2 regions of the Stenotrophomonas sp. 3(2025) genome follow, and region 2 is predicted to be linked to the other one. Evidence: riboswitches for the same ligand, from Rfam matches in the RefSeq annotation. Region 2 holds a riboswitch; the other holds the start of a gene.

Region 1 (11,841 bases), on a different contig from region 2:
GCCCCGCTCTTGCGTGGGCGCGCATCATCGCTGGTGGCCTGCTCGCTGGGCGCCTGTCCGTTCGATGATTGTTCGTTCGCTGCCTGCTCCACATCCTGCACGCTGGCGTGGGTCTGGCCCAACGCTTCGAGGTAGGTGAACTTCGAGCACGCGTTGACGAAGGGTTCGGGCGTTTTCTTTTCGCCGAAGCCATACACCTTCACGCCATCGGTCAGCAGGCGCATCACCATCGGAGTGAAGTCGGCATCGCTGGACACGATTGCGAAGCCATCCAGGTTGCGCGCATACAGCAGATCCATCGCGTCGATCACCATCGCCATGTCCGACGCGTTCTTGCCCTTGCTGTAGGCGAACTGCTGGATCGGGCGGATCGCATACTCGTGCAGCACCGCCTCCCAGCCCTTCAGTCGTGGGCTCTTCCAGTTGCCGTAGGCACGGCGGACGTTGGCCACACCGTAGCGCGCGACCTCGGCCAGGACTTCGTCGATCTTCGAGGCCGGTGCATTGTCGGCGTCGATCAACAGGGCGATGCGCTTTTCCGGTTCGCTCATGAACTCCTCACGGGCAGTTGCCTGAACCCGAGTATCGCCGATCCCGATGCACGCTGACGTGACAAGGAGCGGCCGTGCGAAGATGCCAGGCACTTCCCCCATGCCCCCCTGGAGTGAGTCGATGAGTCGTGATCGCGTCCCCCACCTGGTCGTAGTCGGCGGCGGTTTCGCCGGCCTGTGGGCCACCCGTGCGCTGGCCCGCGAACGCATACGCATCACCCTGGTCGACCGTCGCAACCACCACCTGTTCCAGCCGCTGCTTTACCAGGTGGCCACCGCCGGGCTGTCCGCTCCGGATATCGCCGCACCGCTGCGCCACATCCTCGGCCACCAGCGCAACGTGGAGGTGCGGCTGGGTGAAGTGGTGGCCATCGACAAGCAGGCCCGCCAGATACGCATGGCCGATGGCAGCACGCTGGACTACGACAGCCTGCTGCTGGCCACCGGTGCCACCCACGCCTACTTCGGTCACGACGAATGGGCCGACGATGCACCCGGCCTGAAGACGCTCGACGATGCCATCGCCCTGCGGCGCAAACTGCTGCTGGCGTTCGAACGCGCCGAAGCCGAACCGGACCCGGAAAAGAAGGCGGCATGGCTGAGCTTTGCCGTGGTGGGCGGTGGGCCGACCGGCGTCGAGCTGGCCGGCACCCTCGCGGAAATCGCCCGGCATACGCTGCGCAATGAATTCCGCCACATCGATCCGGCCAGCGCCAAGGTACGGCTGGTCGAGGCCGGTCCGCGCGTGTTGTCCACCTTCCCCGAAGTGCTTTCGCTGAAGGCACGCCGGCAGCTGGAAAAACTGGGCGTGGAAGTGATGACCGGCACGCCGGTGAGCCACATTGATGGACAGGGCTTCAAGCTGGGCGACCAGTTCGTGCCCGCGCGTACCGTGGTCTGGGCCGCCGGCGTGGCCGCCTCACCGTTGGCGCGCACCCTGGACGTGCCGCTGGACCGCGCCGGTCGCGTGCAGGTGCAGCCCGACCTGACCCTGCCTGGTCATCCGGAACTGTTCGTGGCCGGCGACCTTGCTGCGCTGAACCAGGCCAACGGCAAACCGGTACCGGGCGTTGCGCCTGCCGCCAAGCAGATGGGCAAGTACGTGGCGGACGTGATCCGCGCGCGCCTGCATGGCAAGGCAGCACCCGGGCCGTTCAAGTACGCCGACTTCGGCAACCTGGCCACCATCGGCCGCATGGCCGCGATCGTGCACCTGGGCAAGTTGCAGCTGTCCGGCGTGCTGGCCTGGTGGTTCTGGCTGGCCGCGCACGTGTTCTTCCTGATCGGGTTCCGCAACCGCGTCGTGGTGCTGTTGAACTGGGCGGTGGCGTACTGGAGCTACCAGCGCAGCGCGCGGATCATCTTCGGCGATGACCGCGAAGACCGGCGGCCGAAGCGGTAGGGTCCACACCATGCGTGGATGAATTTCTGTGCAGGTTGCATGGAGCGCAGCCACGCAGGGCGTGGCTCTACTTCGGCTTCGGGTACCACAGCGCGTTGACGATGACCCAGCGCTGCTCGAAGCGGCCCATGTGGAAGTAGTCGACGAACCACGGGGTTTCCAGCCGCACCGATGCGACGTTGCCGGTCACGTCCAACACCGTGCAGCGGCGATCCCATTGATCCTTCGGGGTCTTCAACGCGCCCTGCTTGGTCAACGCAACCAGCTCTTCCTTCGACATCCGGCGCAGGCCCAGGCGCTCGTCCGGTGTATCACCGAGCACCGCACGTTTGGCCAGGTCCGGATGCAGGGAACGGGCGACGCGCTGCGGGTCGGCCTCCAGCTGGCCATCCACGTAGTCGTGGCAGGTGGCTTCGATGGCTGCGATCGTGGCGGCGTCGGCGACAGGGCTTGTCGCCGCAGCGACAGCGAACAACAGGGCAAGCGTGGACATCCGGGTCTCCAGCGCTGAGGGCTGGGCGATCATGGCATGGCCGGATGCGCCCGATCTACGCATGCCGTGGATCTACTGCAACAGCCAGGCCAGCTTGCGTTCGCGCGGCTGCCGCTTGAGCTCCCATTCGGCACGTGAGGCCGCTGCCCGGTCTGGGTACTCACGCACCGCCAGGACCCGCAGTGGCGGCCGCGACCGGGTGTAGCGGGCCCCCTTGCCGGCCTGGTGGGCAGCAAAGCGGGCCGGCACGTCGGTGCTGATGCCGGCGTAATAGCTGCCGTCGCGGCATTCGAGCAGGTACAGGAACCACGGGCGGGAAGGCGAAACCATGGCCGGATTATGCCGTGCTGCACTGCAGCGGATATACTGCCGCCCGAATGCAGGAGAGAGGCGCCGCGCTGGCGCCCGCCGAAGGCGCAGGCTCCCATGATCGCTCAGGCCGGTGGGCTGGAATCCCACCAACCATGCATTCGACTCGCCGAGCTGGAGAGAGGTCACCGGGCACGCCCGGGACGATCCGCCGAAGGGGCACGCGGCTCACGCCGCTGAACTCTCAGGCAAAAGGACAGCGGGAGCGGCACCGGTCATCGTCATCCCGTCATTGCGCAGGCAGTGGCGGTATGTGCGCATGGCCGGCCCCACCGCGCCCGGAGCCTGTCCCATGCTGCTGTCCATCATCTACCTGATCGCCATTTCCGCCGAAGCCATGACCGGTGCCCTGTCTGCCGGCCGCCGCCGCATGGACCTGTTCGGCGTGGTCATGATCGCCTGTGTCACCGCCCTCGGCGGCGGCTCGCTGCGCGACATCCTGCTTGGCCACTATCCGCTGGGCTGGGTGAAACACCCCGAGTACCTCGGCTTCACCGTGTGCGCGGCGCTGATCGCCACCTGGGTGGCGCGCTGGATGCACCACTTCCGCCGTACCTTCCTGGTGCTCGATGGCCTGGGCCTGATCGCCTTCACCCTGATCGGCTGCTCGATCGCGCGCGAGGCCGGCCATGCACTGCCGATCGTGCTGATCGCCGGCATGCTCACCGGCGCGTTCGGCGGCGTGCTGCGCGACATCCTCTGCAACGAGGTGCCGTTGATCTTCCAGAAGGAGCTGTACGCGATCATCTCGCTGCTGACCGGTGCGGTGTATCTGCTGTTGCTGCACTGGGGCGTGGCCGATGCCACGGCGATCCTGTGCTGCCTGGGCGGTGGTTTCGCCGTGCGTCTGCTGGCCATCCACTACCGCTGGGAAATGCCGAAGTTCGTGTACCACGACGAAGTGCATTGAGCGCTGACGTTCGCCGGGTTTCACACCACCCCGGCGATGTACCTGGCGCTGGCAAGAGTGCGCAGCGCCAGGCGCATCGCCGGTGCAGACGGGCCGGTCTCCAACTCCGACCGGCCCTGATCGCGGCCGCACCCCCGCAGGCGCTGGCCGCCATCCACACACGTGCCGCACTCAAGCGGCTTCGGACACCTTCACCTCACGGCGGGCGCGCACGGCAGCGGCAAGCCGCTCCAGCACCTGCACGGTGGTGTCCCAATCAATGCAGCCATCGGTGATGCTCTGGCCGTAGACCAGCGGCTGGCCCTCCACCAGTTCCTGGCGACCGCCGACCAGGTGGCTTTCGACCATCACACCGACGATGCGCTGCTCGCCGTCTTCCAGCTGGGTGGCGATGTCTTCGATCACCTTCGGCTGGTTTTCGTGGTTCTTCAGGCTGTTGGCGTGGCTGGCATCGATCATCAGGCGCGTCGGCAGCTTGGCCTTGGCCAGCGCCTGGCAGGCATCGGCCACGCTGGCCGCATCGTAGTTCGGCTGCTTGCCACCACGCAGGATCACATGGCAGTCGGGGTTGCCGGTGGTGGAGACGATGGCGGTGCCGCCCTGCTTGGTGACCGACAGGAAGTGATGCGGATTGGAGGCCGCGCCCACGGCATCGGCGGCGATCTTGACGTTGCCGTCGGTGCCGTTCTTGAAGCCGACCGGGCACGACAGCCCCGACGCAAGTTCACGATGCACCTGGCTTTCGGTGGTGCGTGCGCCGATCGCGCCCCATGCCACCAGGTCGGCGATGTACTGCGGCGAGATCACGTCGAGGAACTCGACGCCAGCCGGCAGGCCCAGCTTGTTGATGTCGCGCAGCAGGCCACGGGCGATGCGCAGGCCCTTGTCGATCTTGAAGCTGCCGTCCAGGTCCGGATCGTTGATCAGGCCCTTCCAGCCCACCGTGGTGCGCGGCTTCTCGAAGTACACGCGCATGACGATTTCCAGCTCGCCGGCCAGCGCATCGCGCATCGGCTTCAGGCGCTGTGCGTACTCGATGGCGGCTTTCGGGTCGTGGATCGAGCACGGCCCGACCACCACCGCCAGGCGGTCGTCGCGGCCGTGCAGGATCTGGTGCAGGGCGGCGCGCGAAGCGCTGACGGTGTCGGAGGCTTCGTCATCGCAGGGCAGCATCGCCAGCAGCTGGGCAGGCGGTGTCAGCGGTTCGATGGTGCGGATACGCAGGTCGTCGGTGTGCGGGGGCATGGTGAGGGGTCTCTACGGAAGGTGGGGGTCCGCAGCGTGGCGACATGAAAAAAGCCGCCAGGTTCGCTGGCGGCTTTCGGGAATGCGTCTGAAGCTTTCTTCAGGGTGAGCGCAATCCTTCCTCCGCCGGGGGCTTCGGAAAGTAATACCAATAAAAGCTGGCGTGGGTTGCGTTCATGGGATCTATTGATAACACAGGGTTTTGGCGGGTGCCAACTGTTTCATCCGCAACTGCGGGCGCGGTTCAGCGGACTATCGGCTACCATGCACTTCCACATCCAGCAGCAGCGTCTCGTGGATGTCGACCCAACGCTCGACCACCCGGTCCAGTTCCTGCCTGGCCTCATCAAGCTGTTCGGGGTTGAGCATGGACCTGGCCGTATACAGATCGGACACCAGCTGCCGCAGGGTGGCTTCCTGGATGGCCACCACCGGCCCTTCCAGGCCGGGTACCTGCAGCGCTGGACTGCTGCCCAGCGCTCCGTACAACGTCACCTGGATCTTGCTCTGCATGCTCGACTTCCCTGCGGGTGGACACGGCCGAGCGCCATCTTTACCCGGAATGGATGACACGCGCATGTGCCACCGCAGGCCGCATTACAGCGCTGCAAGATCCGCAAGGTGCTGGGCCATCGCATCCACCGCGCCCACGGCATTGGTGGTGGCGAAGTAGTCATGCCAGCCAGTAGCACTGATGGCGGCCACCAGGGCATCGGCATCTGCACGGCTGCCGCACCTCCAGACCGCGTAGTACTGCTCGGTGCTGGCATATGACACGTCGCTGGCCACGCGGCCCATCGCCAACGGTGCGATGCGTGCGGGATCCAATTGCTGCATGCCGGCGCCGATGCGGGTGAAGAAGGCGTTCCGCTGTTCCGCGCACAGCGCTTTCCAGGCCGGCGTCGCCGCGTACAGCTCGATGAGGAGGTGGGACATGTGGTCTTCCTTGAGGGTCGTGGGATTGCCGGCCAGCGGCCGGCACTACCGGGAAACGCGCGTGAACGGTACGGCGCTACAGCGAGCGCAGCGCGCGCTTGCGGATGTACCTATTGGCTGAGCTGTCGTGCGTTGACTGCCACCGCGTGCACACATCGCGCACCCATCCGGGCTGGCTCTTGCCGGCGTCGTTCAGCCAGTTGCCGACCGAGTCCTGCACGTAGCGCTCGGGATCGTCAGCGAGCGCCTCCAGCAGGGGCAACGCGTGCTCGGGTTGCTGCTTGAACAACACAACGTGCGTGGCCCATACACCGCGGGGGCGAAGCGCCTCACAGGCAAAGCGGCGCAGACGGGGCGAGCGCTGCTGCGTCCAGGGGTGCAGCAGGGCAAGCGCTTCCAGCGGCTCGGCGACGATATCGCTACGCAGGGCCAACCATGCCCATTCCCGCACACCGAAGTGCGGATCATCTGCCAGCGGACGCATCGCCTGCAGCTTGTCGGCCAATGCCGTCCGCACGTCGCCGCCGATCAGATAACAGGCCCATCCGCGCACGGTGTCGGAGGGATGCGCCTGCCAGCAGTGCACGTCACCCTGCCCCGCCTCGCGCAGCACCGCTGCGGCCAATGCCATGCGCTGGGTGATTCCCTTGCCTGCAGCGGCGCGCATGCGCTGCGTGGATGCCTGGGGCAAGGTCGGTGCCACCGCCTGCAGCAGTGCGGCGAAGTCCACTGCGAGGCACTCGGCCAGGTGCGTGCTGGATACGCTGCCCGCATTGAGTGCCTGCAGGCGTGCCGTGCCGATGGTGCCGCTCATGTGCCTGTTTCCTGGCCTGCGTCGGTGTGTCGCCAGACTTTTTCCAGCAGCAGCGACAACTGCACCTGTTCACCGGAATCAAGGCCGTTGAACAGTCCACCGATCCATTGGGTGTGCTGGTCGAACAGATCGTCAGCCAGGCGCTTGCCGCGCGCGGTCAGCACGATCTGCAGACGGCGGCCGTCCTCGGCGTCACTGCGCCGCTGCAGCAGGCCGTCACGCTGCAGACCATCAAGCAGTCCGCTGATGGTGGCGCGGGTGACGCCGGCACGCTCGGCCAACGTATGCGGTGGCAAGGTGCCACCAGCGCCGTGCAGGAGGAACAGCACCACGAAACGGCCTTCGCTGAGGCCGTGCGGCGCCAACCGTGCGGCGCAGTCGCGGTCGATGGCGGTGGACAGCGAAAGCAGCTGGAAGCACAGGCGAAGCTGGGCCAGCTGGGGATCGCCGCGACGGCCAGCCTCTTGAATGAGAGCCGTGTGTTTTGCTTCAAGCATCCATCATATCCATTATGATTAGGCGCCTTATTATATTTGCGATCCCGCAGGGCGCAAGCCCGGACCGGGTTGCCGCAGGGCATGACGCGGCGCCGCCCCAGGGCCTGGCTACGGTCGATCGGCGCCGGCAGCCAAAGCTGCGGTAGCATCGCGCCACGTCCCGCCAGGAGTTCCACGCATGTGCCGTGTCGTCCTGTTGTTGCTGACGCTGTTGCCGATCGCCGTAGTCGCCGCGCCCCCTCCGCTGCCCTCGCCAGCCCGCATTGATGCCCAGGCGCGACGGCTGATGCAGGCCGCACACGCACGTGGCATGGCGCTGGCGGTGATCGACGCTGGCAAGGTGGTGCACGTGGCCGCCTATGGCGAGCGCAACGCCGCCGGCGAACCGCTGCGTACCGACACCGTGATGTACGCCGCTTCGTTGACCAAGATGGCCTTTGGCCACCTGGTCGCGCAGCTGGCACAGGACCAGGTGATCGCGCTGGACGCCGGCATTGCCACGTATCTGGACAAGCCGTTGCCGGACTACCCCGTCGATACGAAGCACTACGCCGATTACAGCGTATTGGCCGGCGACGAACGCTGGCGCCGGCTCACCCCGCGCCTGCTGCTCAATCATGGCAGCGGCTTTGCCAACTTCGCGTTTCTGGAACCGGATGGCAGGCTGCAATTCCATTTCGATCCGGGCAGCCGCTACGGCTATTCCGGCGAAGGCTTGATCCTGCTGCAGTTCGTGCTCGAACGGGGGCGCCTTGGCCAGGACATCGGCGCGCTGATGCAGCGGCGCGTGTTTGATCGCTTCGGCATGCCCCGCACCAGCATGATGTGGCGCGAGGATTTCGCCGCCAACCTGGCCGACGGCTGGACCGCCGATGGCACGCCCGAGCCGCATGACGAGCGCAGCCGGGTGCGGGCCGCCGGCTCGATGGATACCACCATCGCCGACATGGCCAACTTCGCGGCGGGCTATGTCCGCGGCGAAGGCCTTTCAGCGGCGATGCGGCAGGAGCTGGTACGTCCGCAGCTGCCGATCACCACGGCCAGCCAGTTTCCGACCCTGCAGGCGGAACTGCCGGTAGCGGAGCGGCGCAGGGACCTGGCAGCCGGCCTGGGCGTGGTCACCTTCCGCGGGCCGCAGGGGCCCGGCTTCTACAAGGGCGGCCACGATGACGCGGTGGGCAACACCCTGGTGTGCATCGAGCAGGGCCAGCGCTGCGTGGTGATGCTGGGCAACGATGTCCGCTCCGAGGCGGTGTTTCCGGCGCTGGTGGCGTTCGTGCTGGGCGATACCGGAGTGCCGTGGGACTGGGAGTACGGCACGCAGAAGGTGTTCGTGCGCTGACGCCATCCACGCATGGCGTGGATCTACTGGCATGGACCGATGGGCATGGATTCATTGGCATGGACCCGTAGGCATGGATTCATTGGCATGGACCCGTAGGCATGGATTCATTGGCCTGGACCCGTAGGCATGGATTCATTGGCATGGACACATGGGTATGGATACACGGGTATGGACCCATTGGCGGCAACACGCCACCCACAAAAAACCCCGCCTTGCGGCGGGGTTTTTCATTGCAGCAGTGCAGCGGACCTTAGAAGTCCATGCCGCCCATGCCACCCATGCCGCCCATGCCACCGGCGCCACCCATGGCCGGCTCGTCCTTCTTCGGAGCTTCGGCAACCATGGCTTCGGTGGTGATCATCAGGCCTGCGATCGAGGCTGCGTTCTGCAGCGCCGAACGGGTCACCTTGGTCGGGTCCAGGATGCCGAACTGCAGCATGTCACCGAACTCGCCGGTAGCGGCGTTGTAGCCGAAGCTGCCGGTGCCTTCCTTGACCTTGTTGACGATGACCGACGGCTCTTCACCGGCATTGGCAACGATTTCGCGCAGCGGGGCTTCCATCGCGCGCAGGGCGATCTGGATGCCGTGGTTCTGGTCTTCGTTGCCACCCTTCAGGCCAGCCAGTGCGGAGACCGCACGGACCAGGGCAACGCCGCCGCCCGGGACCACGCCTTCTTCAACGGCCGCACGGGTCGCGTGCAGGGCGTCGTCGACGCGATCCTTCTTTTCCTTCATTTCGATTTCGGTCGACGCGCCGACCTTGATCACTGCAACGCCACCGGCCAGCTTGGCCACGCGCTCCTGCAGCTTCTCGCGGTCGTAGTCCGAGGAGGTGTCTTCGATCTGGGTCTTGATCTGCGCAACGCGCGAATCGACCGCAGCCTTGTCACCCACGCCATCGATGATGGTGGTGTTTTCCTTGGAGACCTGCACCTTCTTGGCGCGGCCCAGGTCCTTGATGGTGGCCTTCTCCAGCGACAGGCCGACTTCCTCGGAGATCACGGTGCCGCCGGTCAGCACGGCCATGTCTTCCAGCATCGCCTTGCGACGGTCGCCGAAGCCCGGCGCCTTGACGGCCACGACCTTGACGATGCCGCGGATGGTGTTGACCACCAGGGTCGCCAGCGCTTCGCCTTCGACTTCCTCGGCAACGATCAGCAGCGGCTTGCCAGCCTTGGCGACGCCTTCCAGCACCGGCAGCAGGTCACGGACGTTGGAGATCTTCTTGTCGTGCAGCAGGATGTACGGGTCATCCAGGTCAGCGGTCTGCGACTGCTGGTTGTTGATGAAGTACGGGGACAGGTAGCCGCGGTCGAACTGCATGCCCTTGACCACGTCCAGCTCGTTGTCCAGGCCCGAGCCTTCTTCAACGGTGATCACGCCTTCCTTGCCGACTTCCTTCATCGCGTTGGCGATGATCTGGCCGATCGACTCGTCCGAGTTGGCCGAGATCGTGCCGACCTGGGCAATGGCCTTGTCGTCAGCGGTCGGCTTGGAGATGTTCTTCAGCTCGGCGACGGCGGCCACCACGGCCTTGTCGATACCGCGCTTGAGGTCCATCGGGTTCATGCCGGCAGCAACAGCCTTGGCGCCTTCGCGGATCAGGGCCTGGGCCAGCACGGTGGCGGTGGTGGTGCCGTCGCCGGCGTCGTCGTTGGTACGCGAGGCGACTTCCTTCACCATCTGCGCGCCCATGTTCTCGAACTTGTCAGCCAGTTCGATTTCCTTGGCGACGGACACGCCGTCCTTGGTGATGGTCGGGGCGCCGAAGCTCTTCTCGAGCACGACGTTGCGGCCCTTCGGGCCCAGGGTGGCCTTGACGGCATTGGCGAGAACGTTGACGCCGCGCACCATGCGCGAACGGGCGTCTTCACCGAAACGAATATCCTTGGCAGCCATTGCGTTTACCTCATTGGTAGCGCCGGGCCATGCCCGGCGGCTGGGTGTTGGAATCAGGGGATGAAGCAGGTCGCGCCGACGCTCAGCCGATGACGGCGAGCACGTCGTCTTCGCGCAGGACCTTGTACTCGACGCCTTCGCTCTTGTACGAGCTGCCGGCGTACTGGCCGTAGATGACCTTGTCACCGACCTTCAGCGACGGAGCGCGCACGTTGCCGTTGTCCAGCGGCTTGCCCGGGCCCACGGCCACGACTTCACCCTTGGTGGACTTTTCCTTGGCGGAGTCCGGGATCAGGATGCCACCGGCGGAAACTTCGTCGGCTTCGATCGGCTTGACCACAACGCGGTCGTGCAGCGGCTTGATGCTCATGTGGGACCTCTTAAGTTATTGATTGGTCTGAAAAAGTCCGGCGATGTTAGCACTCGCACCAGGCGACTGCCAGCAACGCGCGTGAAAAAGCCCGACAGGTCGGGAGCACGACAAAGATGGAGACCTCAGGAGCCCTTTCAAGGCCTGCCCCCGAAATTTTTCCCGGCGGACCGGCGGCACACCATCCCTGCGCGGACGCCTTTATAGGGATGCGTCGCGGCAAGCCAAGGGGGAATTGGCCACCATTTGGTGACCGCCGTCGCACTGTCAGATATCTGGCGTTCATTTACGACAAAGTGTCACCGGATCGGCTTTAGGGTGGCCCGGCATTCCCAATCACAAGGAGTAGTCGATGCGATTGCTGTCCCCGCTCGCCGCCGCCTGCCTGCTGGCCCTGGCTGCAGCGCCGGCCCAGGCCGAGGTCTTCATCAACGAACTGCACTACGACGACAGCACCGCTGCCGGTGACGTCGGCGAAGCCATCGAAGTGGTCGCCACCGCCGGCGAGGACCTGTCCGGCTACCGCCTGTACCTCTACAACGGCAGCAACCCGTCGGCCGCCACGGTCTACGCCAACAACGCGGTGCCGGCCGGAACCGCGGCCAGCTGCGGCAGCGCCACCCTGGCGGTGGTCACCTACCCCAGCAACGGCCTGCAGAACGGTGCCAACGACGGCATCGCCCTGGTCGACGCCAGCGGCAAGGTGGTCCAGTTCCTCAGCTACGAGGGCGCGATCACCGCTTCCGGTGGCCCCGCCGCCGGCATGACCAGCCAGAACATTCCGGTTGCCGAAACCAACAGCACCGCAGCGGGCACCTCGCTGCAGCTGACCGGCAGCGGCAGCCAGTACGCGCACTTCACCTGGGCCGAATCGGCCAGGCAGACCTTCGGCAGCTGCAACAACAACCAGACCTTCAGCGGCGGCGGCACCCCGGGCCCGAACACGCCGCCGTCGGTGTCCACCACCACGCCGGCACAGGGCAGCAGCACCTTCCCTGCCGCCGCCGAC
Region 2 (11,841 bases):
CCGCGCCTCATCGGGCAGTGCCCGGTAACGGTCATACCAGTCTTCGCCGCTGGGCACGTCCGGCGCGTCCTGGCCGGGCAAAGGGAAAAACACCTTGATACGCTGGTCCGGGCCTTCGGTCTTCATGTGCGCCACGTCGGCGCCGGTGAACACCATGCGGTCCAGGGAAGGAGAAAGAACGCGGCGCTCCTTCAGCGCCACCTCGAACAGGCGGTAGGTCTGCTGCGCAGCCATGCGGGTACCTCATGCGACGACATCGGAATGGCTGGCTGTCGTGCACCCACGAACCGGCTCGCTGGAAACCCCAGCCTAATCCCTGGCCGCAGCGCCGCAACGGATCCGCGCGTGATGACGCGCCCTACCCCTGCACGACGCTCAATGCGCCGTGCTGGCTGCCTCTGATGCGCGCTCGCGCTGGTGCTCCCAGTACCAGAACACGAAGCCGGCCGCGAAGAAGCCCGCCTGTCCCAGTGCCAGGTGCAGCGGGTTGTTGTGCAGCAGCGGCGATACCACGCCGGCCACCACGGTGCTGATCATCAGCTGCACGAACGCCTGCAGCGACGACGCCAGGCCGCGCTGCAGCGGATACATGTCCAGCACCGCCAGCGCCAGGATCGGGAAGATCAGCGCCATGCCCATGCCGCCAAGGAAGATCGGCATCACCGCCCACGGCAGCGCGAACTGCGGCGCCAGGGTGACGTAGCCGATGTTCAGCACGGCAGAGACCGCACACAGGCTGAAACCGAGCGCGACCTGTCGGGTCGGTGTGCTGTGCCCGGCCATGCGCCCGGACAGGAACGAACCGGTGGTCATGCCGCCAATGGTGGGAATGAACAACCACGCAAAGCCACCTTCACCCAGATGCAGGTGCTGCATCACGATGGCCGGCGCCGAGGAGATGTACAGGAAGATGCCGCCGAACCCGATGCTGCCGGCCAGGGCCAGGCGCAGGAACCGCGGGTTGAAGCCGATGCGCACGTAATCGCGCAGCAACGTGCGTGGCGACAGGGCGATCCGCGCCTGCACCGGATGGGTTTCCGGCAGGAAGCGCGCGGTGGCCGCCAGCAGCACCAGCGCGAACACCACCAGGAACCAGAAGATCAGCGGCCAGCCGGCACCGCTGAGCAGGATCCAGCCACCGATGATCGGCGCGATGGCCGGGGCGATACCGAACAGCATCGACACCTGGCTCATCAGCCGCTGCGCGTCGTGGCCGTGGTACAGATCGCGGATCACCGCGCGGCCAACGATCATGCCCACGCCGGCGGACAGGCCCTGCAGTGCGCGGAACGCCAGCAGCGTGGTCAGGTCGGTAGACAACGCACAGCCCACCGAGGCGCCGACGAAGATCACCAGACCGCCGAGGATCACCCGCTTGCGTCCCCACGCATCGGACAGCGGGCCATGGGCCAGGCTCATCAGGCCGTAGAACAGCAGGTAGACGCTGATGGTCTGCTGCACCGCCACTTCGTCCACCGCCAGGCGCTGGGCCAGCTGCGGAAACGCGGGAAAGATGGTGTCGATCGAGAACGGACCGAACATGGCCAGGCCAGCGAGCAACAGGGCCATGCGGCGGGTGGAAGGAGCAACGGCGGCGGTCATCGGGCAAGCGTCCGGCAGGGCCATGCATGACACGCACGGCGGGCGCCGATCCCCTGCAGCAGGGACGGCGCCAGATGAATACGAGAATCCCACCATCATAGGTGGGGAATGCGCGCGATGCCATGCAAGGATGCACAGAACGCACGCCCGGGCCATCGGCCATTCAGCCCCGTGAGGCCAGCCCGGGCCACCGTCAGGCGCCGGCAACGAGCTATAATCGGCGGGCAACACGGTGGGAGAAGCAGGTCACCGCTGCCGAAGGCGCAACGCCCGTAATCGCTCAGGCCCGATACCACCCGTAACAGAACTCTGGAGAGACCGGTTCGATCCGGCGCCGAAGGGGCACGAAGCTGCGGTTTTCCGCGCTTTTAAACTCTCAGGCAAAAGGACAGAGGGGCGCCCGCAGACCGCCGACCGGCGGCTTGTGCCCGTGCGTGTGCCCTTTCCTGACGGATCCTTCGCCATGTCCCAGAACACCCCTTCCCTGCGTGAGCTCGAGCACCATTCGGCGTTCGTCGAGCGCCACATCGGCCCCAACGATGCCGAGATCGCGCAGATGCTCGGCGTCATCGGCCACGCCTCGCTGGATGCGATGACCGATGCCATCGTGCCGGCCAAGATCAAGTCGCCGGCACCGCTGGCGCTGCCGGAGTCGATCACCGAAGTGCAGGCGCTGGCGAAGATCCGCGCGATCGCCGACAAGAACACCGTGCTGCGCAGCTTCATCGGCCAGGGCTACTACGGTACCCACACGCCGAACGTGATCCTGCGCAACATCCTGGAAAACCCGGCCTGGTACACCGCCTACACCCCGTACCAGGCGGAAATCTCGCAGGGCCGCATGGAAGCGCTGATCAACTTCCAGACCCTGTGTGCCGACCTGACCGGCATGGAAATCGCCAACGCCTCGCTGCTGGACGAAGCCACGGCCGCCGCTGAAGCGATGACCCTGGCCAAGCGCTCGGCCAAGTCGAAGTCGGACACCTTCTTCGTGCACGACGCCGTGCACCCGCAGACGCTGGAACTGCTGCGCACCCGCGCCGAGCCCATGGGCATCGTGCTGCGCGTGGGCACCCCGGCCGAAGCGCTGGAAGCAGAAGCCTTCGGCCTGCTGCTGCAGTACCCGGACACCTTCGGCCAGGTGGGCGACTACAAGGCGCTGGTCGATGCCGTGCACGCGCGCGGCGGCCTGGTGGCCGTGGCCACCGACCTGCTGGCACTGACCCTGCTGGCCGCCCCGGGCGAATGGGGTGCGGACATCGTGGTCGGCAACAGCCAGCGTTTCGGCGTGCCGTTCGGCTTCGGTGGCCCGCATGCGGCGTTCATGGCCTGCCGTGACGCCTACAAGCGTTCGATGCCGGGCCGCCTGATCGGCGTCTCGATCGACGCACAGGGCAACCCGGCCTACCGCCTGACCCTGCAGACCCGCGAACAGCACATCCGCCGCGAGAAGGCCACCTCCAACATCTGCACCGCACAGGTGCTGCTGGCGGTGATGGCCTCGATGTATGCCGTCTACCACGGCCCGGAAGGCCTGACCCGCATCGCCCGCCGCACCCATCGCCTGGCCGCCATCCTGGCCAGCGCGCTGCGCACTGCCGGTGTGCAGGTCGGTGCCGACTTCTTCGACACGCTGCACGTCACCGGTGTCGACGCCGACGCGATCCATGCCAAGGCCCGTGCCGCCGGCTACAACCTGCGTGCGATCGACAGCAGTTCGGTCGGCATCAGCCTGGACGAGACCGCCACCCGCGCCGACATCGTCGCCGTAGGCGCGCTGTTCGGTGCCACCGTTGATGTGGACGCGCTCGATGCCAGCACCGCCGATGCGCTGCCGGCCGGTCTGCTGCGCCAATCCGCGTTCCTGACCCACCCGGTGTTCAACACCCACCACAGCGAGCACGAACTGCTGCGCTACCTGCGTTCGCTGGCCGACAAGGACCTGGCGATGGACCGCACGATGATCCCGCTGGGCTCGTGCACCATGAAGCTCAACGCCACCGCCGAAATGATCCCGGTGACCTGGCCGGAGTTCTCGCAGATCCACCCGCTGGTGCCGGCCGAGCAGGCGCTGGGCTACAAGGAACTGATCGATTCGCTGGAAGCGATGCTGGTCGAGTGCACCGGCTACGACGCCGTCAGCCTGCAGCCGAACTCCGGTGCGCAGGGCGAATACGCCGGCCTGCTGGCGATCCGCGCCTACCACCGCTCGCGTGGCGAAGATCACCGTGACATCTGCCTGATCCCGGATTCGGCGCATGGCACCAACCCGGCCTCGGCGCAGATGTGCGGCATGAAGGTCGTGGTCACCAAGACCGATGCCAACGGCAACGTCGACGTTGAAGACATCCGCCTCAACGCCGAGAAGTACAGCGACCGCCTGGCCGCGATCATGATGACCTACCCGTCCACGCACGGCGTGTTCGAGGAAGAGGTGGTGGAGATCTGCGAGATCATCCACAAGCATGGCGGCCAGGTGTACACCGACGGCGCCAACATGAACGCCCTGGTCGGCGTGGCCAAGCCGGGCAAGTGGGGTTCGGACGTTTCGCACCTGAACCTGCACAAGACCTTCTGCATCCCGCACGGCGGCGGCGGCCCGGGCGTTGGCCCGTGTGCGGTCAAGTCGCACCTTGCCCCGTTCCTGCCGGGCAAGCTGGGTGACAACGGTCCGGTCGGCATGGTCAGCGCCGCCAGCTTCGGCAGCGCCTCGATCCTGCCGATCAGCTGGATGTACATCGCGATGATGGGCACCGAGGGCCTGCGCAAGGCCACCCAGGTCGCCCAGCTCAACGCCAACTACATCGCCAAGCGCCTGGCCCCGCACTTCAAGACCCTGTACACCGGTCGCAACGGCCTGGTCGCGCACGAGTGCATCCTGGACGTGCGTCCGCTGGAGAAGGCCAGCGGCATCGGTGCCGAAGACGTGGCCAAGCGCCTGATCGACTTCGGCTTCCATGCCCCGACCCTGAGCTTCCCGGTGGCCGGCACGCTGATGGTCGAACCGACCGAAAGCGAATCGCTGCACGAGCTGGACCGCTTCATCGACGCGATGATCCAGATCCGCGAAGAGATCACCGCGATCGAAGACGGCCGCCTGGACCGCGAGGACAACCCGCTGAAGAATGCTCCACACACGGCCACGGCCGTGACCGCCAGCGAGTGGACCCACGCCTACCCGCGCGAGCTGGCCGCCTTCCCGCTGCCGAGCCTGAAGCTGCAGAAGTACTGGCCGCCGGTGGCCCGCGTCGACAACGTGTACGGCGACAAGAACGTGATGTGTGCCTGCATCCCGGTCGATGCCTACAAGGATGACGAAGTCGAGGCGTAAGCCATCGCGGCATCGGAAATGAGAACGGCCCGCGCAAGCGGGCCGTTCTTGTTTTCCGGTAGCGCCGGGCCATGCCCGGCGAGCACAGCGGCAGAACGCATCATGGGTCGGGCATCTGTCCCAGGCTCAACTGCCACGACACGCCGAAGCGGTCCTGCACCCAGCCGTAGCGGCTGCTGAAATCCTGCTCGCCCACCGGCATCAGCCAGTGCCCGCCGTCACCCAGCACGCGCGCGGCACGCTCGAATGATTCGGCGCCGGAACACTCGACGAACAGCGACATCGAGGGCGTGAAGGTGAAGTCGTGCACATCCAGGCTGTCAAAGCACAGGTAGTGGGTGCCGCCGAGCAGGAAAATGGCCTGGCGAACCTGCCCGGGCACGCCCGCAACCGCTCCGTCCGGGTGGCGCTGCAGGGCCAGCAGGCGGAATTCGGCGAAGGCTTCGGCATACAGGGCCAGCGCCGCTTCGGCCTGGCCGGTGAACATCAGGAAGGGACGGCTGCGCAGCATGCGGTGCTCCCGATCGTCGGGCCGGTGATGGCCCACCCGATCAGGATGGCACGGCGGATGTGCAGCCCCCGTGGTAGCGCCGGGCCATGCCCGGCGGCCCCATCACGCCTCGCGCATGCGCCGGGCGATGGCGCTGCTGGCCGCGATGGTCGCTGTCAGTGCCACCATCGACAGGAACTGCAGGCGCGTATGCGCTTCACTCAGCAGCAGGCCGAAGATCAGCGCCAGGATCGCCAGCGCACAGACAGTCAGCCACGGGAAGCCCGCCATGCGGAACGGCAGGCGCGTGCCCAGGCGGTCGGCGCGACGGCGCAGCACCAGCTGCGAGACCAGCGACAACGTCCACACCAGCAGGCAGGTGGAGCCGACGATGTTCAGCAGCACCGGCAACACCTTGTCCGGGAACAGCAGTTCCATGATGGTGGCGGCAAAGCCGAACAGGACGCTGGCCAGCACCGCGATCACCGGCACCTGGCGCGGATCGGTCCAGCCCAGCACGGCCGGTGCTTCGCGGCGTTGCGCCAGCGAATACATCATGCGCGAGGCGCCGTAGAGGTTGGCATTGAGCGCTGACAGCAGGGCGATCACCGCGATCAGGGTGATGGCGGTGGCCGCGCCCGGAATATTGGCGACATCAAGAACCGCGGCAAACGGCGACTTCAGCGCTTCGCTGGTCCACGGCACCACGGCGATGATCACGCTCAGCGAACCGATGTAGAACACCAGGATGCGCCAGGCCACGGTGCGGATGGCACGGGCGATGCTGCGCTCGGGGTCTTCGGTCTCCGCCGCAGCGACGGCCACGATTTCGGTGCCACCGAAGGCGAACACCACCACCAGCAGCGCCGCGCCGATGCCGGCCAGTCCCTTCGGTGCGAAGCCACCGTGCTCGGTGAAGTTGCTCAGGCCTGGCGAGGCCACCTGCGGCAGCCAGCCCATCAGCAGCGCCACGCCCACGGCGATGAAGGCCAGGATCGCCGCCACCTTGAGGATGGCGAACCAGAATTCGAACTCGCCGAAGTTCTTCACCCCGAGCAGGTTGATCGCGGTGAAGAACAGCATGAAGGCCAATGCCGCCATCGGTACCGGCACCACCGGCCAGACCGTGGCCAGCAATCCGGCCGCACCCACCGCCTCGGCGGCGATCACGATGACCAGCTGCACCCACCACAGCCAGCCCACGGTGGCGCCGGCGGTGGCGCCCATGGCATCGGCCGCATACACCGAGAACGCACCGCTGGTCGGCTTGGCCGCAGCCATTTCCCCCAGCGCGTTCATCACGATGATCACCAGCGCGCCGGCCACCAGGTAGGACACCAGCACCGCCGGGCCAGCCGCCTGCACGCCCACGCCGGAGCCGAGGAACAGGCCGGCGCCGATGGCGCTGCCCAGCCCCATCATGATCAGCTGGCGTGGCTTGAGCGAATGGCCGAGGCGGGAGGGCGAAGCGGTGGTATCGGGGGTGGCGGGCATCGGCAGGGCTGGCGGCGGCTACAAGGGCGACACCTTACCGTGTCCAGCCGCCGCGGGGATAGGCACAGCGCAGCAGGAAACTCAGGCCGGTACCGGCTCGCCGACATTGCCGCCGATGCGGGCGCGGTAGGCACGCGGGGAGAAACCGGTTTCAGCCTTGAACTTGCGGGTGAACGCGCTCTGGTCGCTGAAACCGCAGGCCTGGCCGATGCAGGCGATGCTCTCGTTGCCATGCAGCAGGTGCATGGCCATCTGGATCCGCAGCCGGGTCAGCACCTGCTGCGGCGTCATCTGGAACACCTTGCGGAAGCTGCGCTCCAGCTTGGACAGCGAGAATCCGGTGATGTCCAGCAGCGTCTGCATCCGCACGTTCTCGGCGTAGTGCATATTGAGGTGGGCCAAGGCCAGACGAAGCTGCTCGTACTGGGTCCCGAGGCTGTCCTTCTGGCCAAGGTCGCGGGAAATGCCGATCAGCCCCTCGACCTGCCCGTCCACCAGCAGCGGGCGTTTGCAGGTCAGGCACCAGCCCGGTTCGCGGTTGGCGAACAGGTGCAGCTCCATCAGGTTCTCGATCACCTCGCCGGACAGCACGCGTGCGTCCTGGTCGACATAGTCCGCACTCAGGCCGGTGGGGTAGATCTCGGCCGCGGTGCGTCCGATCACGTCCTTGCGCGCACGCAGGCCCAGCCGTCGCAGCATGGTCTGGTTGACGTAGGTGTAGCGGCCCTGGCGGTCCTTCATGAAGAACAGCACGTCCGGAATGGCGTCGAACAGGGCTTCGATGTCGGCGGGTTCGACTCGCATGCGGCAAGCATACCCGAGCCGCCGATTTGTCTGCGCGTTCACTCCCACGGGACCGTGCATTAACGCCGGCGGCGCCACTGTCTGGGGTCTGCCCCCTACCCGCTCCAGGAGATCCTCCATGGCCGCCAGCAAGCCGACCGGCAAGCGCGCTCCCGCCACCACCTCCGCTGACCGTGACAGCCGCGGCCAGGGCGATGAACTGCATCAGCTCGCAGGAGGCGCCCATCCGGTACTGACCAGCAACCAGGGCATTCCGGTTGCCGACAACCAGAACTCCCTGCGCCAGGGACCGCGTGGCCCCACCCTGCTGGAAGACTTCCTGCTGCGCGAGAAGATCACCCACTTCGACCACGAGCGTATTCCCGAGCGCATCGTCCACGCGCGCGGTTCGGCTGCCCACGGCTTCTTCGAGCTGACCCGGTCGCTGGGCAAGGTGACCCGGGCGAAGATCCTCACCGAGGTCGGGGTGAAGACGCCGGTGTTCACCCGCTTCTCCACGGTTGCCGGCGGCGCCGGCTCGGTCGACACCCCGCGCGACGTGCGCGGCTTTGCGGTGAAGTTCTACACCGGGGAAGGCAACTGGGACCTGGTCGGCAACAACATTCCGGTGTTCTTCATCCAGGACGCGATCAAGTTCCCCGACCTGATCCATGCGGTGAAGATGGAACCGGACCGCGCCTTCCCGCAGGCGGCCAGCGCACACGACACGTTCTGGGATTTCGTCTCGCTGATGCCCGAATCGATGCACATGATCATGTGGGCGATGAGCGACCGCACGATTCCGCGCTCGCTGCGCACCATCGAAGGCTTCGGCATCCACAGCTTCCGCCTGCTGGATGAAGAAGGGAACTCCACCTTCGTCAAGTTCCACTGGCGGCCGAAGCTGGGGCTGCAGTCCACCGTCTGGGACGAGGCGCTGAAGCTGCAGGCCGCCGACAACGATTTCCACCGCCGCGACCTGTTCGAGGCGATCCAGCGCGGCGACTTCCCCGAGTGGGAGCTGGCCGTGCAGCTGTTCACCGAAGAACAGGCCGATGGCTTCCCCTTCGACCACCTGGACCCGACCAAGATCATCCCCGAGTCGCTGGTGCCGCTGCAGGTGATCGGACGCATGGTGCTGGACCGCTGGCCGGACAACTTCTTCGCCGAAACCGAGCAGGTCGCCTTCTGCCCGGCCAACGTGCCACCGGGCATCGATTTCAGCAACGACCCGCTGCTGCAGGGGCGGCTGTTCTCCTACCTGGATACCCAGCTGATCCGCCTGGGCGGACCGAACTTCAACCAGATTCCGATCAACGCACCGAAGTGCCCCTTCGCCAACCACCAGCGCGATGGCCACATGCAGATGCAGGTGCCGAAGGGGCGCGTGGCCTACGACCCCAGTTCGCTGCAAGAGGACAGCCCGCGCGAAACGCCCGCCGGTTTCCGCAGCCACGCCAGTGCCGATGATGGGCGCAAGGGCCGCACCCGCGCGGAGAGCTTTGCCGACCACTACAGCCAGGCGCGGATGTTCTTCCGCAGCCTGGAAAAACCGGAACAGGCGCACCTGGCCTCGGCGCTGGTGTTCGAGCTGTCGAAGGTGGAAACCGAGAAGGTGCGCGTGCGCACCGTCAGCCATCTGCGCAACATCGACGAAGGCCTGGCCAAGCGCGTGGCCGACGGGCTGGCACTGGGCACCCTGCCCGCCCCGGCACCGACGGCAACCCCAGCACAGGACCTGCCCGCCGCACCCGAGGTCCGCGTGATCGGCCGCAACAAGCCCCTGCTGCAGGGGCGCTGCATCGGCATCCTGTTCGACGAGGGCTCCGATGCACGGGTGATCGCCACTCTGCGCAAGTCCGCCGAAAAGGCCGGCGCCAGCGTCAAGCTGGTCGCACCGAAAGTCGGTGGCGCCACGCTCAGCGACGGCAAAGTACAGGCCGCCGACGGACAGTTGGCCGGTACCCCGTCGGTAGTGTTCGACGCAGTGGCGGTCGTGCTGAGTGCCGACGCCGGCAAGGCCTTGGCCAAGGAAGCGGCAGCCGTGGGCTTTGTCAGCGATGCCTGGGCGCACCTGAAAGCCATCGCCAGTGACGAAGGCGCACAGGCCCTGTTGAAGGCAGCGCGCGTCGGCAACGATGCCGGCACCGTGGAGGCCGAGGACAGCAAGGCCTTCCTCACCGCTGCCGCCACCCGCCAGTGGGCTCGCGAGCCGAAGCTGCGCCTGCTGGCCTGACCATCCGACAGGAGAATCCCCATGCCCCGTGGTGACAAATCCGCCTATACCGACAAGCAGAAGCGCCAGGCCGAGCATATCGAAGAGAGTGAGCGCGAACGCGGTGCCAGTGAAGGCACCGCCGAGCGTATCGCCTGGGCCACCGTGAACAAGCAGGATGGGGGTGGCAAGCGCAGCGGCAGCGCGCGCAAGGCAACGAAGAAGGTGGCCAGAAAGACAACGGCGAAGAAGACTTCCGCAAGCAAGGCGCCGGCGAAGAAGGTGGCGAAGAAGACCGCCGCGAAAAAGACGCCTGCTAAGAAGACACCTGCAAAGAAGGCTGCAAAGAAGGCTGCAAAGAAGGCGGTGAAGAAGGCCCCCGCAAAGAAGGCGGCCGCCGGGAAGGCAACGCAGAAGAGCGCCTCACGCAGCACCGCAGCGAAGAAGGCCGCGAAAACCCGTGCAGCAAAAAAGGCGGTACGCAAGACTGCCGCGAAGAAGGCCGCACGCACCCGCGCCGGCAGTTAGCCGGTAGCGGGTAGCGCCCTCACCCAACCGGCCACCACCGCGGCGGCCGGTTCGGCACAGGCCTGCAGCAGCAGATGCGGCCCGTCCAGGGCCACGTGCCGCGCGTCCGGCAGCAGGGTCTGCAGCTCGGCTACGCTCGGCGGCCACAGCAGCCGGTCATGGCCTGCCTGCAGGCACAGCGTCGGCACCCCGATCTGCGGCAGCAATGCGCGTACGTCGACCCGCAGGGTCGCTGCGGCGCGCTGCCGCAACGTGGTCGCTGGAACCTGAGCCAACGCATCGCGCAGCATCGACATGTGCTCGCCGGTGCGCCACTGCCCCAGCAGCAGTCGCGCCAGCAGCGGCAACGGCGGCATCGGCCATGCAGGCGCAAGCGCCATCGCGGCGGCGGGGGGCAATGGCACCGGCCGCCGTGCGAAGGTCGTGCACAACACCAGCCCCCGGAGACCGGGAAGCAGGCCTGCGGCCAGTTCAACCGCAAGAGGGCCGGCAAAGGACTCGGCAACAAGCACGAACGGCTGCGCAGGCAGTTGCGGACGTACCACCTCTGCCAATGTTCTGTAGTCCTGCGCCCCCACGCTGGGCAGCGCCAGTACGCGCGCATCGAGTCCACCTGTGCGCAGCGCCCCCAGAAAAGGCACTGACAGCCGCCCGGTGCCATCCAGCCCCGGCAACATGACGACCTGCAGTGTCAACCCCGCACTCAATGCGAAACCGGCCCATGTCCGCAACGGAGGACATCAAGCATGATCGAACGCGCACAGGTACGCCATACGCAGGGGTACGCGGGCATGCGGCATGACCGGTTCAGAAGCCCCCGTTGGCAACGGCGAAGAAACGGATAGAATCGCCGCCACACGGGTCGCCAGCGGTGGCCCAGGGGATTGAGGAAGGACGTGCCACGGCACGGAAATTGCATCACGGCAATGGACTGTCGACCGGCAACCCGGCCGACATCGGGAATCTGACAGGAAGGAACGGCCCACCGGCAGAGGCGCCCAAGCGCAGTGCGGTGGCTGACATTCGTGGATTGATCAGGGGGATCGCATGTCCGCACCAAACTTTGCCCGTCCGCTGCTGCGGGCGGCGCTGCTGTTGCTGTGCCTTGCCGTGGCGCTGACCGCGCATGCCGCACCTACGGTCCTGACGTTCAGCAACAACGGCGGTCTCGGCGGCCCCATTGCCAGCAGCGGCCAGGGCGGCTCCGCCCCCATACCCGGGCTCAGCATCCAGATCGGCCATATCTCCGACAGCAACGGTACGCCCTCCGGCATGATCGGCTGGCAATCGGCGGCGGCGCTCTATGACAGTGACAACTTCGACGGTCTGACCGACGCCGCGCTTGTCGATGGCTATCGCGGCATGATTGTCCGCTCTGCCGACGGCAAGGAGTTCCAG

The links. Region 2 has a riboswitch for glycine ahead of gcvP (aminomethyl-transferring glycine dehydrogenase). Riboswitches for the same ligand answer to the same signal wherever they lie in the genome.
Region 1: it holds a riboswitch for glycine, as region 2 does, so the genes downstream of both, ACUXVE_RS11125 (trimeric intracellular cation channel family protein) here and gcvP (aminomethyl-transferring glycine dehydrogenase) in region 2, are expected to answer to the same signal.

Annotation. Positions count from the first base shown of each region.
Region 1 is NZ_JBQOIF010000012.1:60,593-72,433, forward strand. Features, by position in the region: gene ACUXVE_RS11105 (NYN domain-containing protein) at 1-551, opposite strand, end outside; gene ACUXVE_RS11110 (NAD(P)/FAD-dependent oxidoreductase) at 673-1,953, shown strand; gene ACUXVE_RS11115 (nuclear transport factor 2 family protein) at 2,021-2,446, opposite strand; gene ACUXVE_RS11120 (GIY-YIG nuclease family protein) at 2,519-2,776, opposite strand; glycine riboswitch at 2,817-2,906, shown strand; glycine riboswitch at 2,920-3,023, shown strand; gene ACUXVE_RS11125 (trimeric intracellular cation channel family protein) at 3,108-3,725, shown strand; gene ACUXVE_RS11130 (3-deoxy-7-phosphoheptulonate synthase) at 3,897-4,970, opposite strand; gene ACUXVE_RS11135 (hypothetical protein) at 5,223-5,483, opposite strand; gene ACUXVE_RS11140 (DUF6616 family protein) at 5,568-5,906, opposite strand; gene ACUXVE_RS11145 (DNA alkylation repair protein) at 5,983-6,720, opposite strand; gene ACUXVE_RS11150 (MarR family winged helix-turn-helix transcriptional regulator) at 6,717-7,217, opposite strand; gene ACUXVE_RS11155 (serine hydrolase domain-containing protein) at 7,396-8,559, shown strand; gene groL (chaperonin GroEL) at 8,813-10,462, opposite strand; gene ACUXVE_RS11165 (co-chaperone GroES) at 10,545-10,832, opposite strand; gene ACUXVE_RS11170 (endonuclease) at 11,185-11,841, shown strand, end outside.
Region 2 is NZ_JBQOIF010000013.1:89,584-101,424, reverse strand. Features, by position in the region: gene ACUXVE_RS11830 (siderophore-interacting protein) at 1-234, opposite strand, end outside; gene ACUXVE_RS11825 (multidrug effflux MFS transporter) at 376-1,602, opposite strand; glycine riboswitch at 1,902-2,004, shown strand; gene gcvP (aminomethyl-transferring glycine dehydrogenase) at 2,066-4,933, shown strand; gene ACUXVE_RS11815 (VOC family protein) at 5,034-5,444, opposite strand; gene ACUXVE_RS11810 (amino acid permease) at 5,547-6,917, opposite strand; gene ACUXVE_RS11805 (AraC family transcriptional regulator) at 6,999-7,721, opposite strand; gene ACUXVE_RS11800 (catalase) at 7,840-9,936, shown strand; gene ACUXVE_RS11795 (hypothetical protein) at 9,958-10,443, shown strand; gene ACUXVE_RS11790 (alpha/beta fold hydrolase) at 10,440-11,120, opposite strand; gene ACUXVE_RS11785 (fibronectin type III domain-containing protein) at 11,491-11,841, shown strand, end outside.